Regions from separate parts of the Paenibacillus sp. FSL K6-2393 genome, predicted to be linked through region 1. Evidence: riboswitches for the same ligand, from Rfam matches in the RefSeq annotation. Region 1 holds a riboswitch; each other region holds the start of a gene.
The links. A riboswitch is a leader RNA that binds a small molecule or an ion and turns the genes downstream of it on or off. The one in region 1 is predicted to bind thiamine pyrophosphate.
Positions count from the first base shown of each region.

Region 2: it holds a riboswitch for thiamine pyrophosphate, as region 1 does, so the genes downstream of both, thiC (phosphomethylpyrimidine synthase ThiC) here and MHI14_RS12975 (thiamine phosphate synthase) in region 1, are expected to answer to the same signal.
Region 3: it holds a riboswitch for thiamine pyrophosphate, as region 1 does, so the genes downstream of both, MHI14_RS26615 (ABC transporter ATP-binding protein) here and MHI14_RS12975 (thiamine phosphate synthase) in region 1, are expected to answer to the same signal.

Region 1 is NZ_JBBOCU010000001.1:2,931,402-2,938,045, reverse strand. Features, by position in the region: gene MHI14_RS13000 (response regulator transcription factor) at 1-172, opposite strand, end outside; gene MHI14_RS12995 (ThiF family adenylyltransferase) at 292-1,341, opposite strand; gene MHI14_RS12990 (thiazole synthase) at 1,338-2,105, opposite strand; gene thiS (sulfur carrier protein ThiS) at 2,108-2,311, opposite strand; gene thiO (glycine oxidase ThiO) at 2,308-3,480, opposite strand; gene MHI14_RS12975 (thiamine phosphate synthase) at 3,498-4,160, opposite strand; TPP riboswitch at 4,387-4,496, opposite strand; gene MHI14_RS12970 (ABC-F family ATP-binding cassette domain-containing protein) at 4,572-6,122, opposite strand; gene MHI14_RS12965 (hypothetical protein) at 6,261-6,644, opposite strand, start outside.
Region 2 is NZ_JBBOCU010000002.1:717,598-724,241, reverse strand. Features, by position in the region: gene MHI14_RS30440 (hypothetical protein) at 1-14, shown strand, start outside; gene thiC (phosphomethylpyrimidine synthase ThiC) at 399-2,183, opposite strand; TPP riboswitch at 2,603-2,716, opposite strand; gene MHI14_RS30430 (IclR family transcriptional regulator) at 2,867-3,610, opposite strand; gene MHI14_RS30425 (alpha/beta hydrolase) at 3,970-4,995, shown strand; gene MHI14_RS30420 (Fe-Mn family superoxide dismutase) at 5,146-6,426, shown strand; gene MHI14_RS30415 (hypothetical protein) at 6,575-6,644, opposite strand, start outside.
Region 3 is NZ_JBBOCU010000001.1:5,999,068-6,005,711, forward strand. Features, by position in the region: gene MHI14_RS26600 (copper amine oxidase N-terminal domain-containing protein) at 529-1,482, shown strand; gene MHI14_RS26605 (pectate lyase) at 1,663-2,331, opposite strand; gene MHI14_RS26610 (radical SAM/SPASM domain-containing protein) at 2,681-3,556, opposite strand; TPP riboswitch at 3,738-3,840, shown strand; gene MHI14_RS26615 (ABC transporter ATP-binding protein) at 3,998-4,762, shown strand; gene MHI14_RS26620 (ABC transporter permease) at 4,752-5,582, shown strand; gene MHI14_RS26625 (ABC transporter substrate-binding protein) at 5,746-6,644, shown strand, end outside.

The sequences.
Region 1 (6,644 bases):
CCTCTTCCCGGTCTACCAGGATGATCAGTTTAATATGCAGCAACGAAGGCTCGACGGATTGGTTTAGTTGGGACCACTTCATTCGTTGCACCTCATACCCTTCGCTACATAAAATATCCTGAATTAGGCTGACCTGTTCTCCTGCTCCAATCAGCAAAATGACTGTTTTCACTCTTTTTCACCCGGCCTGTCTCTATCCCCACTGCTCGCAGCAATGGTTGGTACAGATAGCATGCCGTAAAATGAAAAAGTCCATTCCCTCAAGGGAACAGACTTTGCTTCTTTCTTGCTTTAACCAAAGTAGCGATGGACGAGCGTACGTGCTTCAGCTGTGTCTTTTGTTCCGTGTACGAGGACACGTCCATCTTGGAAAATAACCATTCTATGGACTCCTGTTGTAAAAGAAACCAGAAACGGATTGGATTCCACTTTTCCTTCTTGAAGCCTGTTCAGACGTTCCGCCGTATGTTGAAGATCCAGATTCATACGCCGTGCAGGTCGGATCTGAACGGTGTCCCTGCCACATAACACATCGGTTTTCTCCAGATTGGACGCAGAAAGATATGGATATGTTGCCGAAGTGCCGCAGGAAGGACAGTCTTGCTTTTTCGCACCATCCACATTGATGGATATGTATTCGTTCCTCCACACGTCAAATGACAATAACTTACGTCTCAATGCATTGGCATTGCCACTAAGTAACTTCATCGCTTCTGCTGTCTGATTTGCCGTTACCATCTGTACCGCTTGAGGTATGATACCAGACGTATCACATGTATCTCCTCCCAGAGGGACTTCACCCAGCAAACAATTTAAACATGGCGTATCTCCAGGCATAAACGTATAGGTGATGCCGTAACTACCTACGCATCCACCATAAATCCAGGGAATACGGTGTTTCTGTGCCATATCGTTAATGAGTAATCGCGTATCAAAGTTATCCGTTGCATCCATGATCAAGTCGGTATGCTGAACGAGTTCTTCCAATTCATCTACTCTGACATCCAACACTTTCCCTTCCACATGAACCGTGGAATTAATGGCAGATAACCGTTTTTCCGCTGCCATCGCCTTCGGCATCCGTTCAATCGCGTCCTGTTCTACATATAATTGCTGTCGCTGCAGGTTACTCCACTCCACATAATCACGATCCACAATTGTTAAGTGTCCAACTCCTGAACGAACTAACGTTTCTGCAATTCCTGTTCCGAGTGCGCCAGCGCCTACAATTAAAACTCTGCTGCCCTTTAATCTGGCCTGGCCTTCCTTGCCAAGTGGCGCGTAACGTTCCTGTCTGGAATAACGATCGGCCTGCTCGGAAGATGTTATTTGATCTGTCATGTATGAACCATTCCTTCCACCGGACTACTGGCTGCTGCATAACGCTTTACGGGAATCATGCCTGCCTCATATGCCAATCTACCCGCTTCTACCCCCAATCGCATCGCTTTAGCCATGCTCACTGGATCCCCTGATCCGGATACGGCTGTATTTAACAATACGCCATCTGCACCAAGTTCCATCGCATAAGCAGCATCTTTTGGGGAGCGTAATCCTGCATCCACAATTACAGGTACAACAGCCTGCTCAATGATGATCTCAAGGTTATAGGGATTGATGATGCCTCTGCCAGCTCCGATAGGAGAAGCGCCAGGCATTACAGCATGTACGCCAAGCAATTGTAGCCTTTTGGCCAGAATGACATCATCCGAAATATAAGGCAATACCGTGAAGCCCTTTTCAAGCAAAATTTCGCAAGCCTTGTACGTTTCAATCGGATCTGGGAGTAACGTCATTCCATCTCCGATGACTTCGACTTTTATCATATCACAAAGTCCTGAAGCCCGCGCAAGCTCGGCAATTCGCACCGCCTCTTCCGCATTGGAAGCTCCAGCCGTATTCGGAAGAAGAGTGTATTTGTCCAGATCCAACGTATCCAGGAAATGCTTCTGGTTGCGCTCCTCCAGATTCAGACGACGAACAGCAAAGGTTAAAACTTCCGTTTCAGATGCTTCCACAGCCTGACTTTGCACTTCCAGATCCGAAAACTTGCCTGTTCCAAGCAACAATCTGGACTCAAACGTATATTTACCAATATTCAACATCATCAACCGCCTCCTACAAAATGTACAATCTCAATTCGATCGCCTTCTCTTAATGCCGTTGACTCATGATACTCACGGGTTAAAATATGCTTGTTCAGCTCTACAACTACAGTCTTGACTTGCAGATCAAAAGATTTAAGCAGTTTATCCACACGATTCAATCTGTCTTCAATCTCCATCCGTTGACCATTAACGATGATATTCACTGCACCACTCCCTTTCTGTTCAATCGCTCCGGACTCAGCGCCTCAATTCCGAGTTCTTCTGAGCTTTTGCCAGCGAGCAACTCAGCGATAAGCCTGCCTGTTATCGCACTAAGCAAGATACCGTTGCGGTAATGCCCAAAGGCGGCGAACAGCCCTGGTATACTCTTGCAAGCACCTATATAAGGCAGTCCATCTGGAGTTGCCGGTCTTACGCCTGCCCACGCTCGCATAAATTGTGCTTCTTTCATCCCAGGTACCCAGTGGGTAGCCGCTGTTAGCAGCTTCTGGACACCCTGTACAGAAACGTTAAGATCCGTTCTGCCTGGCAGACTGGTTGCCCCGAGCCAAACTTCGCCATTGGCTTTGGGAACAATATAGATATCCTCTGCATACACCGTTCTGTCAGGTCTGTACCCTGCATGTTCATCTGAGAACTGAACGGCGGCTATTTCTCCTTTTACCGACCACACAGGCATGCTCAGATTCACATGTCTCATTAACTCTTCACTCTGTAATCCAGCCGCTATAATGACATGTTTGCATCTCATCTCACCGATCGATGTGGTGATTCCCTGCACGCCAAGTTCGTTTGCTTGCACACGTATATCCTGTATGTCCTCCATAACCCGTGCTCCCAATGCTTGAGCGGATTCAGCATATGCCTTCGTTAGATGGACTGGAAGAATCTCACTCTCGTAAGGTCTGTAGTAGGCTCCATACGTATCTCTGTTAAGCCATGATGCCTCCTGTTGCACAACGGAACGATCCCACCATACCTCATCAGCAGAAGCAGACAACGCAGACTTCCGATTGTCCTTATAACTACTTAATTCACTGTATGAACGAAAAGGAGTTAGGAATCCCTGGCGTTGCAGGCCAGTCTCTACCTCACTGAGTGTAGCCATTAGCACCTGTTGCTCGATAAGTAACTGTCTACTCTGTCTGGCAAGCTTAGCCATCAAAGGATGAGCAAAATCCTCACTGTCTGCCGCCAGCATTCCAGCCGCCGCGCAAGAAGTGCCTCCTGCAATCGCCGAACGCTCCAGCAACAGCACATCCTGTCCACGGGAAGCAAGCTCATAAGCGATAGCACAACCAACAACGCCTCCACCTACAATAATCGTTTCTGCATGAAACTTATCTGGTTTATCAATAACGATCTCTTTCATCCTCTCATCTCCTTGATTCAGGGACTCAGACTTTCTGTAGCAACGATAGCCTGCCTTAATAATGCAGCCGCCCGATCCGGTGACTCGCTCGCCCATACATTCGAGATCACGGCGACTCCCTGTGCCCCTGCAGAGCGAATAGCGTGAATGTTTCCCGGTCCGATACCCCCAATCGCCATGACAGGAATGGAGACACGCCTGCACACTTCAGCAAGAGCATGTAATCCTCTGGGGTCAAGATCAGGCTTACTGTTGGTTGAGTAGACATGCCCGAAGAAAAGATAATCGGCTCCCCGTTCTTCAGCGATTTTTGCCTCATCGATTGAATGAACAGATACACCCAGACGAAGGCGCTGCACATTGCTTATAACAGCAGGGTTATAATTTCGTATCGCATCTTGCCCCCAATGTACACCGCCATAAATGTCATTCTGTGGAGGCAGTTCTGAACTATTGATAACAATGCGGCAAGATGGAATGCCAACGCTACGCAGACTTTGAGCCCAACCGATCTTGTCTTGCCATGTGAGTTGTTTTTCTCGTATTTGAATATAGTCCACCAAAGGCCAAACGTCCTTTGCAGCTTTTACAAAAGCTGCCTGATCCCCTGCACCCGTAGATACAACATGCAATTCAAATGATTCTTGAACATGTTCATGAGAAATTACCGTACTGTTCATCTCCTTCCAAACTTGAATGCTATGAAAACACAAAAAAGCCACTCCCGTAGGGGAGTGGCTGCGTATTAATTATAGAACCAGATGACTGACTGATACATACAGTTCATTTCGTGCAATAAAGCTATAGACCTTATAGCCATAACGTTATACACGCAACTGCATGTTTCAATTCGTTAAGCAGACGGTTGAAATCCTTAAGAGTTGCCGTTTGCTCACGTCATTCACTGAAACGCGCTCGCCACTTCCCTACGCTGGTATGATCCAGATCAGGTGCAAAGGGTCCGGAATCGCATTCTTCCATCTCAGCCGCATCGTGCGGCCCCCCTAGTGTTCATATGAAGTTGTAGCCTATGTTACCATAGACGGATTTTTTTGTCACCGTCATTTCTGTTAAACATTGTCTTAGATCATCTAGTTTTTCTCAGACCACTCTTCGACATTCCATGTTTTGGTGACCCAACCCTCGTAGAAATCAGGTTCATGAGATACCAGTAACACCGTTCCCTTGAATTCTTGCAAAGCACGCTGCAACTCCGCTTTGGCTGTGACATCGAGATGGTTTGTCGGCTCATCGAATAAAATCCAGTTGCTTTCACGCATCAAGAGTTTGCATAAACGAACCTTGGCTTGCTCTCCACCACTCAGCATGTTAAGCGGACGGGTAATGTGCTCATTTTTCAACCCGCAGCGAGCGAGATGACCCCGGACCTCATTCTGGGTCAAATGTGAAAACTCATTCCAGACATCCTCAATCGGCGTGATATTCCCAGCACGAACTTCCTGCTCAAAATAGGCCGTTTCGAGATAATCTCCCAAAAAGGTCTTTCCACTGAGTGGAGATATTTTGCCCAGGATGGTTTTCAACAGCGTCGATTTACCCACACCATTACAACCTACGATGGCAATTTTCTCACCACGTTCGATTGTCATTGTCATCTTAGGCAGCAAAGGATACGTATATCCAATTTCAAAATCAATGCCCTCAAAGACCGTTTTGCTGCTCGCGCGGGCATCCTTGAATTTGAACGTTGGTTTGGCTGCTTCATCTGGACGATCAATACGTTCAATTCTGTCCAGCTGTTTCTCACGGCTCTTCGCTCGACCTGAAGTTGAAGCACGTGCCTTGTTACGCTGAATGAAATCTTCCTGCTTCTTGATGTACTCTTGCTGCTTCTCATATGCATCAATATGCTGGGCTTTATTCATATCAGCCATCTCGAGGAACTTGTTATAGTTCGCTGCATATCTCGTTAATTTGGCAAATTCCAAATGATAAATGACATTTACGACTTCATTCATGAATTCCGTGTCATGGGAGATTAAGAGAAACGCGTGCGGGTAGTCCTTCAGGTAACGTGACAGCCATTCAATGTGCTCTACATCCAGATAGTTGGTCGGCTCATCCAGCAAAAGAGCTGTAGGTTTCTCTAGCAGAAGCTTGGCAAGAAGCACCTTGGTACGTTGTCCACCACTTAGAGCTGCGACATCCCGATCAAGACCAATTGCGGACAAACCAAGACCATTGGCCATCTCTTCCACTTTTACGTCAATCAGATAAAAATCGCCCTGTTCCAGTTGTTCCTGAATATTGCCCATCTCTTCCAGCAACTGCTCGAGCTTATCTGGATCTGCATCTGCCATCTGGTCCGTAATATTCATCATTTCTTTTTCCAATTCAAGCAACGGAAGGAATGCATCCTTAAGCACGTCACGAATGGTTTTGCCTGGGGTAAGCTTCGTGTGCTGATCCAGATATCCATAACGGACCTTAGGTGTCCATTCCACTTTTCCACTATCTTTAAGCAATTTACCGGTAAGGATGTTCATTAATGTGGATTTACCCACACCATTGGCACCAACAAGTCCTACGCGCTCTCCGGCAAGTAAACGAAATGATACATTTTTAAATAACGTGCGATCTCCAAAATTGTGACTTACGTTCTCTACTGACAATAAACTCATAAGATGAGGTTGCTCCTATCTATTAGACATTACTTTTGTTATTGTTCCGAAACCCTATTCTAGCACAGGTCCCGTCTTTTCTGAAAGTAATGTAAACAGTTCAAGAACCTCTTACATGATTTTGTCATACAGGCTACCCTAACGATTAGAGCATTTATATTCGAAATAGCCTTGCGCAGCTGCTTGTCTTGCGTCTGTGAACACCTCTTCAGCACGGTAACCATTACCACATGTGGAGGGGTAATAGTACCTGATACCCGTTAAAGGATCTACCCCACCTACGATGGCCGTTTTCTTCACAAGTCTGCCTCCACCGATCGCATAATTGTTGATCTTCTGGTCACCCACACCTATACCTTGGATAAAGGCCATAATCCCTGTATCGTTAATGGAGTTGTACCAATCTTCCTGCGCAACCAGGGGCATCGTGAACGTATAGGAAATACCGTTCTTTCTGGCAAACTCATTATGGCGGTTAATCACATCAGCCAGATCATCCTGCACAGTAGTCACAATCCGGCT
Region 2 (6,644 bases), on a different contig from region 1:
GCGTGGCTCGATAGTAGTAGCGGGTTTGGAGTGAAGTAACAAGTACTATCTGAAACTATGCAACTATGAACTCACTTACTTAGTAGCACCAAAAATTAACGAGGTGAACTAATATGCGTTTACTCTATATTGTTTTACTGTTTATAGTAGGTTTTTCCTGCTCCGCATTTCTATACGGAGGAGCACCAAAACTCAGTGACGCTCTTTTATTCGTTATCGCAGGAATTCTGTATAAAATATGGACCACACATAGTCACAAAGCTAATTCTGATAAAGGCTGAGTACGGTTAAGAATACATACATGACATAACACTAAAAAAAGCCGTTCTTCTCTGCAATGACAGAGAGAAACGGCTTTATCTCTATTTCAGACTGCCCAGCTTGCGCTGTACCGGCGCTTAGGACCGTGTCCGATATTCCTCGGCCTTTTCCTGCATGCCCGCTGCTACAGCCTCATTCTCGGACAATCCTTTATCCGCGGCAAAGGCACGAATGTCCTGCGTGATGCGCATGCTACAGAACTTCGGTCCGCACATGGAGCAGAAATGAGCTTCTTTGGCTCCTTCTGCTGGCAGCGTCTCATCATGGTAGGACAGCGCACGTTCAGGGTCCAGTGACAGGTTAAACTGGTCACGCCAGCGGAACTCGAAGCGTGCCTTGGACAATGCATCATCCCGGCGTTGAGCACGTGGATGGCCTTTTGCCAGATCGGCGGCGTGGGCTGCAATCTTGTAGGCGATGACCCCTTCCCGCACATCATCCTTGTTGGGCAGGCCCAAATGTTCTTTTGGTGTAACATAACAGAGCATGGACGTGCCGAACCAGCCAATCATGGCCGCACCAATGGCGGATGTGATGTGGTCGTATCCCGGAGCAATGTCGGTCGTCAGCGGCCCCAGCGTATAGAACGGTGCCTCTTTACATATCTCCATCTGCAAGTCCACATTCTCTTTGATCTTATGCATCGGCACGTGACCCGGCCCTTCGATCATCACCTGCACATCATGCTTCCATGCGATCTGCGTCAGTTCCCCGAGCGTAGCCAGTTCCGCCATCTGAGCTTCGTCATTGGCATCGTAGATACTGCCTGGACGAAGTCCATCTCCCAACGAAAACGCCACATCATACCTTTTCATAATCTCGCAGATTTCTTCAAAATGGGTGTACAAAAAATTCTCCTGATGATGCGCAAGGCACCATGCTGCCATAATGGACCCACCGCGAGACACAATGCCTGTCATCCGCTTGGCGGTCATGGGGATATAACGCAGCAGTACACCTGCGTGGATCGTAAAGTAGTCCACTCCCTGCTCTGCCTGCTCAATGAGCGTATCACGGTACAACTCCCAGGTCAGCGCTTCCGCTTCGCCATTCACCTTCTCCAGCGCCTGATACAGCGGCACCGTACCAATCGGCACAGGTGAATTGCGGATAATCCACTCCCGGGTGGTATGAATGTTTTTGCCTGTGGACAGATCCATCACCGTATCCGATCCCCAACGTACCGCCCAGGTCATCTTCTCCACCTCTTCCTCGATGGAGGAAGATACGGCAGAGTTACCTATGTTGGCATTGATCTTCACGTGAAAATGACGACCGATCAACATCGGTTCACTCTCCGGGTGATTGATGTTGGATGGCAGAATCGCACGTCCACTCGCCAGCTCCTGCCTTACAAATTCCGGTTCTACGCCCTCACGAATGGCGGCAAACTCCATCTCTGCCGTAATGACTCCCTGCCTCGCATAATGCATCTGAGTCACACAGCGTCCTGTCTGTGCTCGCAGCGGTTTGCTACGCAATCCAGGGTACTCTTCGGCGCCGGCTCTCTTCCCTCCGGGCTTTAGTCCGTTATCCTCCGGTTTAACCGTACGGCCCTGATAAGCTTCGACATCACCACGCTCTGTGATCCAACGGGTACGCAAGGCTGGCAGACCTGCACGGATATCGGCATGAAATCCGGGATCGGTCATCGGCCCGCTCGTATCGTAGACACGTAGCGGTTCGTTATGCTCCACCCCTTGGGGAGTATTCGTGTCATGAAGGGCTATCTCACGCTCAGGTACAGCAATGTCCGGCCGTGAGCCCTGAATGTAGACTTTGCGGCTGCCCGGAAAGGGCTGAATCCGTCCGGCCACTCCTGTTTCTTTTTCCACCTGCTGACCGTTATGTTCCTGCTCCATCGCTTGTTGTCCCGTTTGATTTCCTGTACTCATGTTCGCTTGTCTCCTCCTCAGTGTTCATCGCTTGTTTGGTTGGTATCGTCATTAGCTTACTTACGTACCTGTCCCAAATCATGCGCAATGCAGAGAAGAAAGAGCGATCCTACGCCAGACCAGGGGAGACACTTTTCATGTACAGTTAACAACAGACGGGGGCTGCCACAGATCATGAATCTATGGTGACTTCTCTCTCATCATACAAGCCCACTTTCGCAGGTTATTGAAAAAAGAAGTCAATGGAGTACGCGCTATATCGCCCGTTCACTGTATATAAAAAGCCGGTCCCCGAAGGAACCGACTTTTATGTCCATCACCAATAATGCACCTTCAATCAGCTCCTTAACGGAGACTACAAGGGTCACATCATGAGGTGGTTGAGGTCATATCGCCGATTACTTCCCTACGCTGGTATGATCCAGATCAGGTGCAAAGGGTCCGGAATCTCATGCGATTCCGTCTCAGTCCGGACAATTCGGACTCCCCCAGTAACGTTAGTAAGTTGCGGCTTACATAAGCCGCCGTTCATATTCAATGAAGCTGGCCCCGTAGGGCCGTCCATTACAGAGTAGCGCAACCGGAACATAAAAACAACCTTTATATTCCAAATGATCAAACTCCATTGGAGAAAAAAACTTACATAAACATCAGGATAACATGAGCCCCATCTGCGTAGCAGCATCCTTCAATACAGGTGCGTATTCATGCAATGTCTCCTGCGAGAGTCGACTGACAGGCCCTGAGACCGAGAGCGCAGCTGCAATATTGCCTCTGCGATCCATAATCGGTACAGATACCGCGGCAGCTCCCGGCTCACGTTCCTCATAACTCGTCGCATATCCGTTATCCCGGATATCTCCCATTTGCGCCAAATACACCGCCGGATCAATAAACACCGGCCATTCCGGGCCGTTCATCAGTTCTTCACGATCCTCGTCCGTGGCAAACGCCATCAAAACTTTGCTGGAAGCGCCCACAGACAGCGGGAGTCTAACACCAACGGGGGCGACTCGGCGAATCGCCTGATCACTTTGCACAGCCTGAATCCGTATCCGTTCACTCCCATCACGCAGGTACAGACTCACGGTCTCCCCCAATCGATCTCTCAGTCGCTCCATCGCAGGCAACAGCAGAATAGCAGGATCGTCACTGCGGGACATATGAGCTGACAGCTCCCAGATTCGGATGCCAAGTCGGTACTTCTCTGTTGCTGCATCACGGATCACGAACCCTCGATCCTCCAGCGTAGCCATCAAACGGTGCACTGTACTTTTGTGCAAGCCGATCTGGCTGGCAATTTCGGTGAGTCCCAGATCACTGCGTGTGGTAAAACATAATAATATATCCAGCGCCCGTTCCACAGCCCGGACGGTTAACTTGCGATCTTCCATGGCATAATGCCCTCCTCATGTTTCATCACATGAAACTTGGTTACATAAATTATATGAGAAACGGTCTCATCTGTAAACCAAAAAGAGCCAAAATCGAAATAGGCCAACCTGTAAATTTTTCCTTTTTATAAGACTTAATCCCCTGTAATTTACACACTAAGGTAATGTTACCCATATATCTTAAGAACTATATAACAATTGCGTAACAAATGCCCTCAATCAATTGACTTTGACTATACTGGAACATACGATAAAGATATATTACATTAAGACATCGCTCTGAAGCAGGCTCTGAAATCGACGCAATTCTCTTTTCATGTCGTTGTTATCTTCAACTGAACTTCAAAGGAGGGGCATTCATGTATCCAACATCCCAGAGCGAAGCCCCGCTGCAAACAAAAGTGTCCGATCTGCCCTCTTCCCTATCACCGAGGCTGATTCGGTTCAAACATATTATCGTAGCGTTGCTGCTCTCCGTTGTATTTTTTCTACTGTTTTGTTTTATCGCACTGCATGGTTATATCGCATGGGTATTATCCAATCCAACGGTAGCGCCTGTCTTCTCCAATCCGATGCAAGCCAAGAACATGAAGTATGAAGACATCACGTTCCCGGCAGCAGATGGCAGCCGCACGATGCAGGGATGGTATATACCTGCTGATAATGCTGCAAGCAAAACGATTATTTTCAGTCACGGCTATGGTGCCAATCGTGAAGAAACATGGGTACCTATGTATGACCTGGCACACTATGCCCATCAACTTGGGTTCAACGTGGTCATGTTCGATTATGGCTTCGCCTCACAGGTGAACAAAGCTGTAGCCACAGGTGGCAAAGCTGAGTCACAGCAATTGCTCGGTGCGATCCAGTTCGCCAAGCAACGTGGTGCGCAGGAACTGGTTGTCTGGGGCTTCTCGATGGGTGCCGGTACAGCGCTTCAGACTGGGCTGATTACACAGGAAGTGGATGCAATGATTCTGGACAGTACGTTCCTGCTTGAGCCGGATACGCTGTACCACAACATTCATAACCAGATCGATCTCCCGCGTCAGCCTACACTCGAGATCATGAATCTGTTGTTCCCTATTTTGAATGGTACCGGATTGCAACAGATCCCCTATCAGGAAGTGAAAAAGGAAGATTATCCGTTCCCGATTTTCTTTATCCATGGTACAGAGGACGAGAAGGCGCCTTATCCAATTGCGGAGCAACTCGCCGCCAATCAGACCAATCCGTACTCGGATGTATGGATTGTCCAGGATGCGCATCATGAGTTGATCTTCCGGGAGCATCCAAAGGAATATCTGCGCCGTGTCTCAACTTTCCTGAGTCATGTAACGAAGACAAGCAGTGACGATGTGCAGAACACGAATAGTGGAGAATAACCAAATTTCAATCATCGAATTTTTTCCAGAGCCCTCAGGGGCTCTTTTTTTTTGCACTCATAGGACAACAAGCTCGCGGAATATACTCTTGGGACGCATGAACAGATGGTCTGCATGTAATGAATTTCATCTGAAGGAGGTTCAACATAGATGAACTGGTATGGATATGGTCACCTACTGCCTCTGCGGACATTGGAGGAAATCCGTTTCTGGAAAGAGCAGGAGAAAGAACATACACTCGTCATTCGTGCCCTGGTTCCTGATCTGGAGCCCCCATACGTCAAGCTACTGGAGGAATGGGAGGCTACCTTTGCAAACAGCGAGCGAGTAGCCAATCAGCTTTTAAAACAACTATTGCCCGCAACCCATCCGCCTGCTCCCTACATCGTTCGTTGTATCGATCAACTTGTGTTGGCAGCTCGGCAGCAATCGAGAGAGTTCATCAAACAGCTGTATGTTCTTCTGGAACAAAGTGCTGCTGTGCAAGCTGTTCCGCTTGCCAAAGTACTTATTCTACATTTTATCCGCGAATCGGAGTATTTTCTGGGCGTATTGGATACGCTTGGCCAACCTAGCATCTTGCGCGAAACGGATTCGGAGCCGTCACTTTTTCTGGAAAATGCGTTGCATACGTCAGAGTCAGGAAGCATCCATCGCCAAGCTTCAGAAGCTCCAACTTCTCCAGAGGGAAATGTAAATGCACCTGCCGCTTCAGCTCAGATCCAATCCGCAACCATTCAACCGCCTTCTACCGGAACAACACAAGCCACACCCAGCTCTACAGCACCTCCCGTAAAAGAAAAGCCGGTTCCCATCGGAGGACACACACTGCCGCCTCTCCCCTATGCATACAATGCGCTGGAGCCACATATTGATGAGCTGACGATGCGTATCCATCATGACAAACACCATCAATCTTATGTGGACGGACTAAATGTAGCAGAGAAAAAGCTGGCAGAATCGCGAAAAAAGAATAATTTTGAACTCATCAAACATTGGGAACGTGAACTCGCCTTCAACGGGGCAGGCCACTACCTGCATACGATCTTCTGGACCATTATGAATCCTGCTGGAGGCGGTAAACCTTCCGGTATGCTCGCAGAACAGATCAAACGGGATTTCGGAAGTTATGAAGCATTCAAGAATCAATTCACGGAAGCCGCGAACAAAGTGGAAGGCAGTGGTTGGGCGATGCTTGTCTGGAGCCCGAGAGCACACCGTTTGGAGATTTTGCAGGCGGAAAAACACCAGAACCTGTCCCAGTCCGATATCGTACCGCTCCTGCCCCTGGATGTGTGGGAACATGCCTACTATCTGAAACATCAGAATGAACGTAAAAAGTATATCGAGGATTGGTGGAATGTCGTCTACTGGCCGGCTGTAGCTGAACGGTACGAAACAGCACGCAAGTTGTTGTGGCCGCCTTATTAAGCTTGAGCTTAGATGGATGAGAGAAAAAAAGAGATATCTCCAGCCGAATGACTGAAAGATATCTCTTATGGTGTAGACAAAAAAGCAAGCCTCTTTTAAAAAGAGACTTGCTTATATTTTGAGAGACTTCCTATTTCAAAATGCTCACTTAAGAAGCACAGCCCTCGCACGCTACATAGTTGTCGCCAACCTGTTTGCTAATAGCAATCAGGTCGCCC
Region 3 (6,644 bases), 3.1 Mb from region 1:
TGCTGATGATGCCGTCAGGCATCCTTCGTAATCAAAAGCAGACTTTTTGAACAACCTCTAAAAATAAACGAAAAAGCCTCCCCGGTTCCGGGAAGGCCTTACGTACAGTGTACAATCCTCACAATGATGTAATGGATGGATGTCGAAAATACGGAATATCAACCAGCACCCCTCCGCCCTGGCAGCTACATCACCACAGTTCAAAGAGTCAGATGTTCATCCACGTTCATTCCCCACAATTCACCCTTACATATCGCAAATCCATGTTCTCTACGCTGGCATTACCCAGATCAGATGTACGGTCAGCGGCACAAGGCCACTCTCTCAGCCCAACTTCATTGAGCTCCCGGTTCACTTATTTCATTGCTTCTAATGTACATCAGATGGGTATTTGTGGCAATCCCTTGAAGAATCATCATGCTTCTTTTGGGGTAAATGGGAAGGGAACATCTGATAATTCACTTTCCATAATATGAAACATTTAGGTTATGTAGTCCGTCTTAAACATTAGAAGGGAGATTGATAGTGATGAAAGATTACAACTCTGTTTGGCAGCTTAAAACATGGAAAATGGTCCTTGCCGCTTCGATACTCACCGCAGGCACGGCACCTGCCTTACTCTCATCCACTGTGGCGGAAGCCGCAGCAACCAAACCTAAACCGACAGCTTATATTAACAATGTTCAAGCTCAATATGATGTTGTCATACGGCAGGGTATTACGTACGTGGCATTGACGGAGCTTCAATTCCTCGGCAACTATACGTTTGGTTACAATAACAAAACAAAAGAGATCAGCATTAACACAGGCAGCGATAAGTATGTCCTTACACCTAACAGCAAAACAATGAAGAAAAACGGTCAGAATGCGACATTATCCTCCGCGCCGATTCTGGTGAATGGTAAAGCGATGCTTCCGCTCCGTGCCATCGGTGAAGCTTTTGGTGCCAAGGTGCAGTGGAACCAGAAGGCCAAGGAAGCCTACATTTACACTACCGATGCTACGATTGTAAAAGAATATAACAGTTCCGATCTGACTGTGGCGCGTGAAGCCGCACTGCATCTGCCCCGCTTTTCTGAACTGGGACAAGCACGTCTGGACATTCGCAACCCTTTGGGTCCGGTGGATTCATCCATTGAATACATTTTTGAACAAGACAAAAAAGATCGTTTCTTCGTTGTTGAGGATAACGATCTGATCAGTTATTATATCCTTAAAAATGGAAGTGCACTGCTACAATGGCAGGCTAACATCAGCAAAAATGCCGGAACCATCGGTGACCTGTTCTTTATTAAAACCAAAGCCGTTGCTGAAGCAGGGACTCGTCCTTCCGTAACAGGTCAAACACTCGTATCATTCAAGTACTCTCGCATGCTTGAAGAAACCTTTTACGAAGTCATGAACAAATTGGGCTCTATTGATACCGGTTCTGTTGTCCCCGAGAAAGGCAAAGTCATCGTTGAAGTTCCGGGAGAGAAATAATTTGAGCATCCTCTATAAAACATCACTCAGCAAAACTATACTATGACATCTGCATTACAGAGAGCGCCCTCTAAGTCATTGTCGCAATGACCTTGGGACGCTCTTTTTGGCGTTATATTTTAACTTCGAGTTACAAGCAAAGCTTAAACTTTAACCTACTCCAGCGATTCAATCTCCTGTCTAATATTGCGTGTTCCCAGACTGGCTCGTTTTCCCTGAAGCAAACCCCTTGAACAACGTTGGTACTTTGGAATAACGGGTATTCGTAATTTTGCCTTGTGATGTACTGCTGTCTGTACGCATAATCGAATCTTTCACATTGGAAATGTTAGAGTTATCCAGCGTCATGTTAACTGCGAAGGAAGTCCCACCATTTTGGCGAACCAGTTTGCCAATATCATCTGCACGGAAATTTTTGATGTTAATTGTTCCAGCTGCATTCATCTGGAACACTTTATCATAAGCCTTATACGCTGCCCCACCGGTTATGTTAACCGTTCCGGCAGACTTCAATGTCAGTGCATCCTCGCCCACGTCCTGCCAGACTACATTCGATATATTACAGTTGCCATAACAGTGAACACCATCGGCAGCAGGTGATCCAATATTTACATTTTTGAGTGTGGCCCCTGCCTCCAGGCGGAAGACTGGTTTCTGACCCTCAGCTTGAGATCCGTCGCCCAGTGTGGAAGGATTGGCTACAAATGTTTTACCTTGGCCGTCATAGGTCGTGCCCTTTGGAACCACAATGGTTGAATTTACAACGGTAGGTGCAGCCGCAGCCGGAACGGCACCAAATATAGAAGCAACCAAACCAGCGGACAGCAACAACGTCAATATTTTTTTCATAACTTAATTCCTCCCTTATTCTCTCGTTTTTTGGTAGTGTACAAGTCTGGGCTTGTACTGGAAGTTCGCCAGAGGTGCACCTCTGCCCAAATCACAACCTAATCCTACCAAATAAGGAAGGTAACTAGAATAATCATTAGATCAGATATATCATGACATCGCACAATCCCTGTCATATCGGCATTTTTTGCATACCAGGTCCCTCAAGCAATATGCTGATATCAACCTCAGGTATGCTCATTTGTAACGTTTGTATCCCTAACTTTAATCCCCGATAACAAAGAAAGACCACTACATTTATCTCCAAATGTGTGATCTTGAATGTCTTCTGGCTTGCTGATATAAGATATCAGGCTCCGAATCTCTGACGATAACCGCACTTTCGACACAACTCTTCCACAGCTTCCCGCCTGGAGAAGCCATATACCAGATTGTTCGCTCGCTCACCCTCAATAATCTCCGAGAATGACTTCTCGTGCACGTTACCCAGGTTAATTACACCCTCGCCATCGAGACAGCATGGAACCACCGTTCCATCCACAAGCACAGCTGCCTGACCACGCAATGCATGGCAGAAGCCTTTGCCATCATCTTCAGGTGCATCCAGACTTGGCCACTGGAACTCGTGGTCCTGATTCAGGTATACATTTGGGGCAATTTTGACCCCGCTGCCTGGAACCACTTTTTCCTCAATGCGGAAGTCCAGATTGAACTCACGTTCCAGCACTTCAAGGGTCTCCCGATTTCGATTCATCTGAGCATTCGTGAAGTTATCCTGCGTCAGATTCCACAGTCGGAAAGAGATGATGACATTGTGCTTAACGGCCTCATGTACAAAGGACAAAATATGACGCAGATATCCGTCACGGTCGGTTGAACCTTCATGCCCATCGAAGCTGTGCAGGGAGAAATTCATCTGCCGCAGCGCCGGTTTGCCAAGCAATTTATGCTGAGTCTTGGGCAGCAGTGTACCATTCGTTGTAATGTTCACCTTGAGTCCCTTCTCATGTGCGGAATCAAGCAACAGATCTATTTTGGGATGCAACAAGGGTTCGCCTTTGACATGTAGATAAATATGATTGGTGTGTGGTTTAACTTGTTCCAGTATATTGTTGAAGACTTCAGGGTCAATGAATCCTTTGGCACGCTGCGTCTGCGGACAGAAGCTGCAAGCCAGATTGCAGATACTCGTGATCTCAATATATACTTTTTTGAACGTTTTCAACTCGGGTCCCCATTCTGCCTAGGAGGGAGAACATCCCACCTGCATTTTGTGATCCGGCCAATACGGGCCATCCCTATTATATCGGGTTCATGAGCCGAGGTAAATTGTTCAGTTATCATGCTGCCTCTTTACAGTTCATGTTCAAGTGATATATGCTGAACACACAACTGCATATCTTGAACTTTTGCACTAGGGGAGCCTTGCGGCTGAGACGAATATGACTATTCGGACCCTTTGAACCTGATCTGGATCATACCAGCGGAGGGAAGTGGAGCGGCCTTTTAGTAAGCGGAATTTTTTCATGTATGTGAAGATAAATTGCGGATTTAACTTACAGACCCACTCATTTCTCCGGAAATGGGTGGGTCTTTTTTGTTCTTTTGCAGAGTACAGGATGCCGTTGTTATTCCAGCAGTCTGACATCAAGGGGGTGAGGATCAGATGAGAAACCATGTAACCATTGAGAACGTTAGCTTCGCTTTTCCTGAAAAAAAGGATTCACCCGTGCTCGCCAATGTGTCGCTTCAGGTCCAACAAGGAGAATTTGTCTCGCTCATTGGCTCCAGCGGATCAGGTAAAAGCACGCTTTTCAAGCTGCTCGCAGGCTTGCATGAGCCTACCGTCGGCACCATCGATATTGCTGATGTACCGCAAGGACAACGGCTCGGACGAGTCGCCTATATGCCGCAGAAAGACCTGCTGTTATCCTGGCGTACCGTCATGGAGAACTGCATGCTGCCTGCCGAGCTGGCACCAGGCCGACAGGACAAGGACAAACTACGAGCCGATATCATCGCAGGATTGGCAAGGTTCGGCTTGTCCGGTTATGAGCAGGCCTATCCAGATGAGTTATCCGGCGGCATGCGGCAGCGGGTGGCATTGCTGCGTACCTTGCTTACAGGCGGGCAGCTCATGTTGCTGGATGAACCCTTCGGTGCACTCGACGCCTTAACCAAACGACAAATGCATCGCTGGTTATTGGAGCTGTGGGAGGGCTTTGGCCAAACCGTGCTGTTCATTACACATGACATCGAAGAAGCCCTGCTGTTAAGTGACCGTATCATTCTGTTAACTCCAGGGGGGCAAGGCCAGCAGTTGCGGGAGATGACGGTTCCCTTACCACGCCCAAGGCATTCGGACATGATCTACGAACTGGCTCTCGTGCAGATGAGGCAACAACTGGAGGAACAATTGCATGCAAATTGATAGAGCTGAGGTTAGCGTTTGGACGTGGTGTTCAAAGTGGCTCTCGAGGTCGTTTTCCCAATATGGTTTGTTTATTATGCTCATGTTCTTATCACTGGCGATCTGGGAAGTGATTGTGCGTATGGAATGGGTGCCCTCCTTCATCATTCCAGCACCCACGGCCATCATAGGCTCACTGGTCGAGCATCGTCATCTGCTGTTGACCATCCATCTGCCTGCAACCTTTATGGAGGTTGCCGTAGGTTTTGGATTATCCATAGTGACCGGAATTACGCTAGCGACAGGCATGCATATGAACCGATCGATTGAAAAGGCCTTGTATCCCTTCATCGTGATCAGTCAGACCATACCGCTGATTGCCCTGTCCCCCGTATTTATCCTGTGGTTTGGTTACACGTTGTGGAGCAAAGTCGCGGTGGTATTCTTAATCGCATTCTTCCCCATTGTGGTCAGTACCTACGATGGACTCCGCCAAGGCGATCCAGAGCAGCGTGAACTGCTGCTCACCATGGGCGCCAGCAAGTGGGATATTTTTTGCAAACTCCAGGTTCCGCTGGCACTTCCCTCTTTTTTCTCGGGGTTAAAGATGTCTGTGGTGTACTGCGTGGTTGGGGCAACGATTGGCGAATGGCTCGGTGGCAGCAAAGGTCTCGGATACTTCAGCCGCCGCATGTCCAGCAACATGAACACGGATGCGATGTTTGCTGCTATTGTGCTGTTATCCTTACTTGGGATCGTTTTGTTTGTACTGATTGCCTGGCTGGAGAAACGGTTTAGCATACGGCGTCATCGTCATGGAGGCAAAAGAAAAGTTGGATAATACTTAGACAGAAATTAGAGGTAAATACAGGAGTTACAATCTTCAAAACATACCTTATGCACAATTTCAGCAGCATCTTCAATCAGTTCATTGTCACATTGTCCGTTAACATGCTGCTGTCCATTTTCTACAAACCAAAACGATGAAATGAGGAACTTCATTTATGAATAACAAAGGTATATACTCCCTGCTTCCCATCATGCTCATTAGCCTTTTGCTGATCGTTAGCGGATGCAGCACCACGAATACTAGCAAAAACACGCCAACAACAGACTCTGCAACCAATGCACAACAGACAGACATGTCTGCAACCGAGCCAACATCAGACGCCAAAGATAAACTGTCCATCATGCTCGACTGGTACCCGAATGCAGTACACTCCTTCATCTACGTTGCTCAGGAAAAAGGATACTTTGCAGATCAAGGTCTCGATGTCGAAATTCAGATGCCTGCGGATACCAATGATTCACTCAAACTTGTTGCTGCTGGAAAAATTGATTTGGCTCTAAGCTACCAGCCCCAAATTTTGCTCGCTCGTGGTGAGAACATTCCTGTACGTTCCATTGCTGCTGTTGTTCGCCACCCACTTGTGCATCTGTTGACCGAAGCAAATGGCAACGTGAGCTCACCCAAAGGTCTTGAAGGGAAAACTGTCGGTTATTCTTCGATTCCGCTGTATGAAGCGATGGTTCGTACGATGATTAGCAAGGATGGCGGCAACCCCGACAACATGAATTTGGTCGACGTTGGGTTCGATCTGATTCCTTCGCTGGCTTCCGGACAGGCGGATGCAATTATGGGTGGTTTTATTAACCATGAGCAACTGATTCTGGAGAAAGAAGGACATGCCATGAAATCCATTAACCCCGTCGATTATGGTGTGCCTGATTATTATGAATTGGTTCTGACCGCGAGTGAAGCTGGCATTGAAGCAAAAAAAGACCAACTTACCCGGTTCGTCAAAGCGATCCAGGAAGGACAGAAATATGTAACGGAGCATCCAGAAGAAGCCTTGAATATTCTGCTCGCTCATGAGAATGAAACGTCTCCGCTTGACCCGGA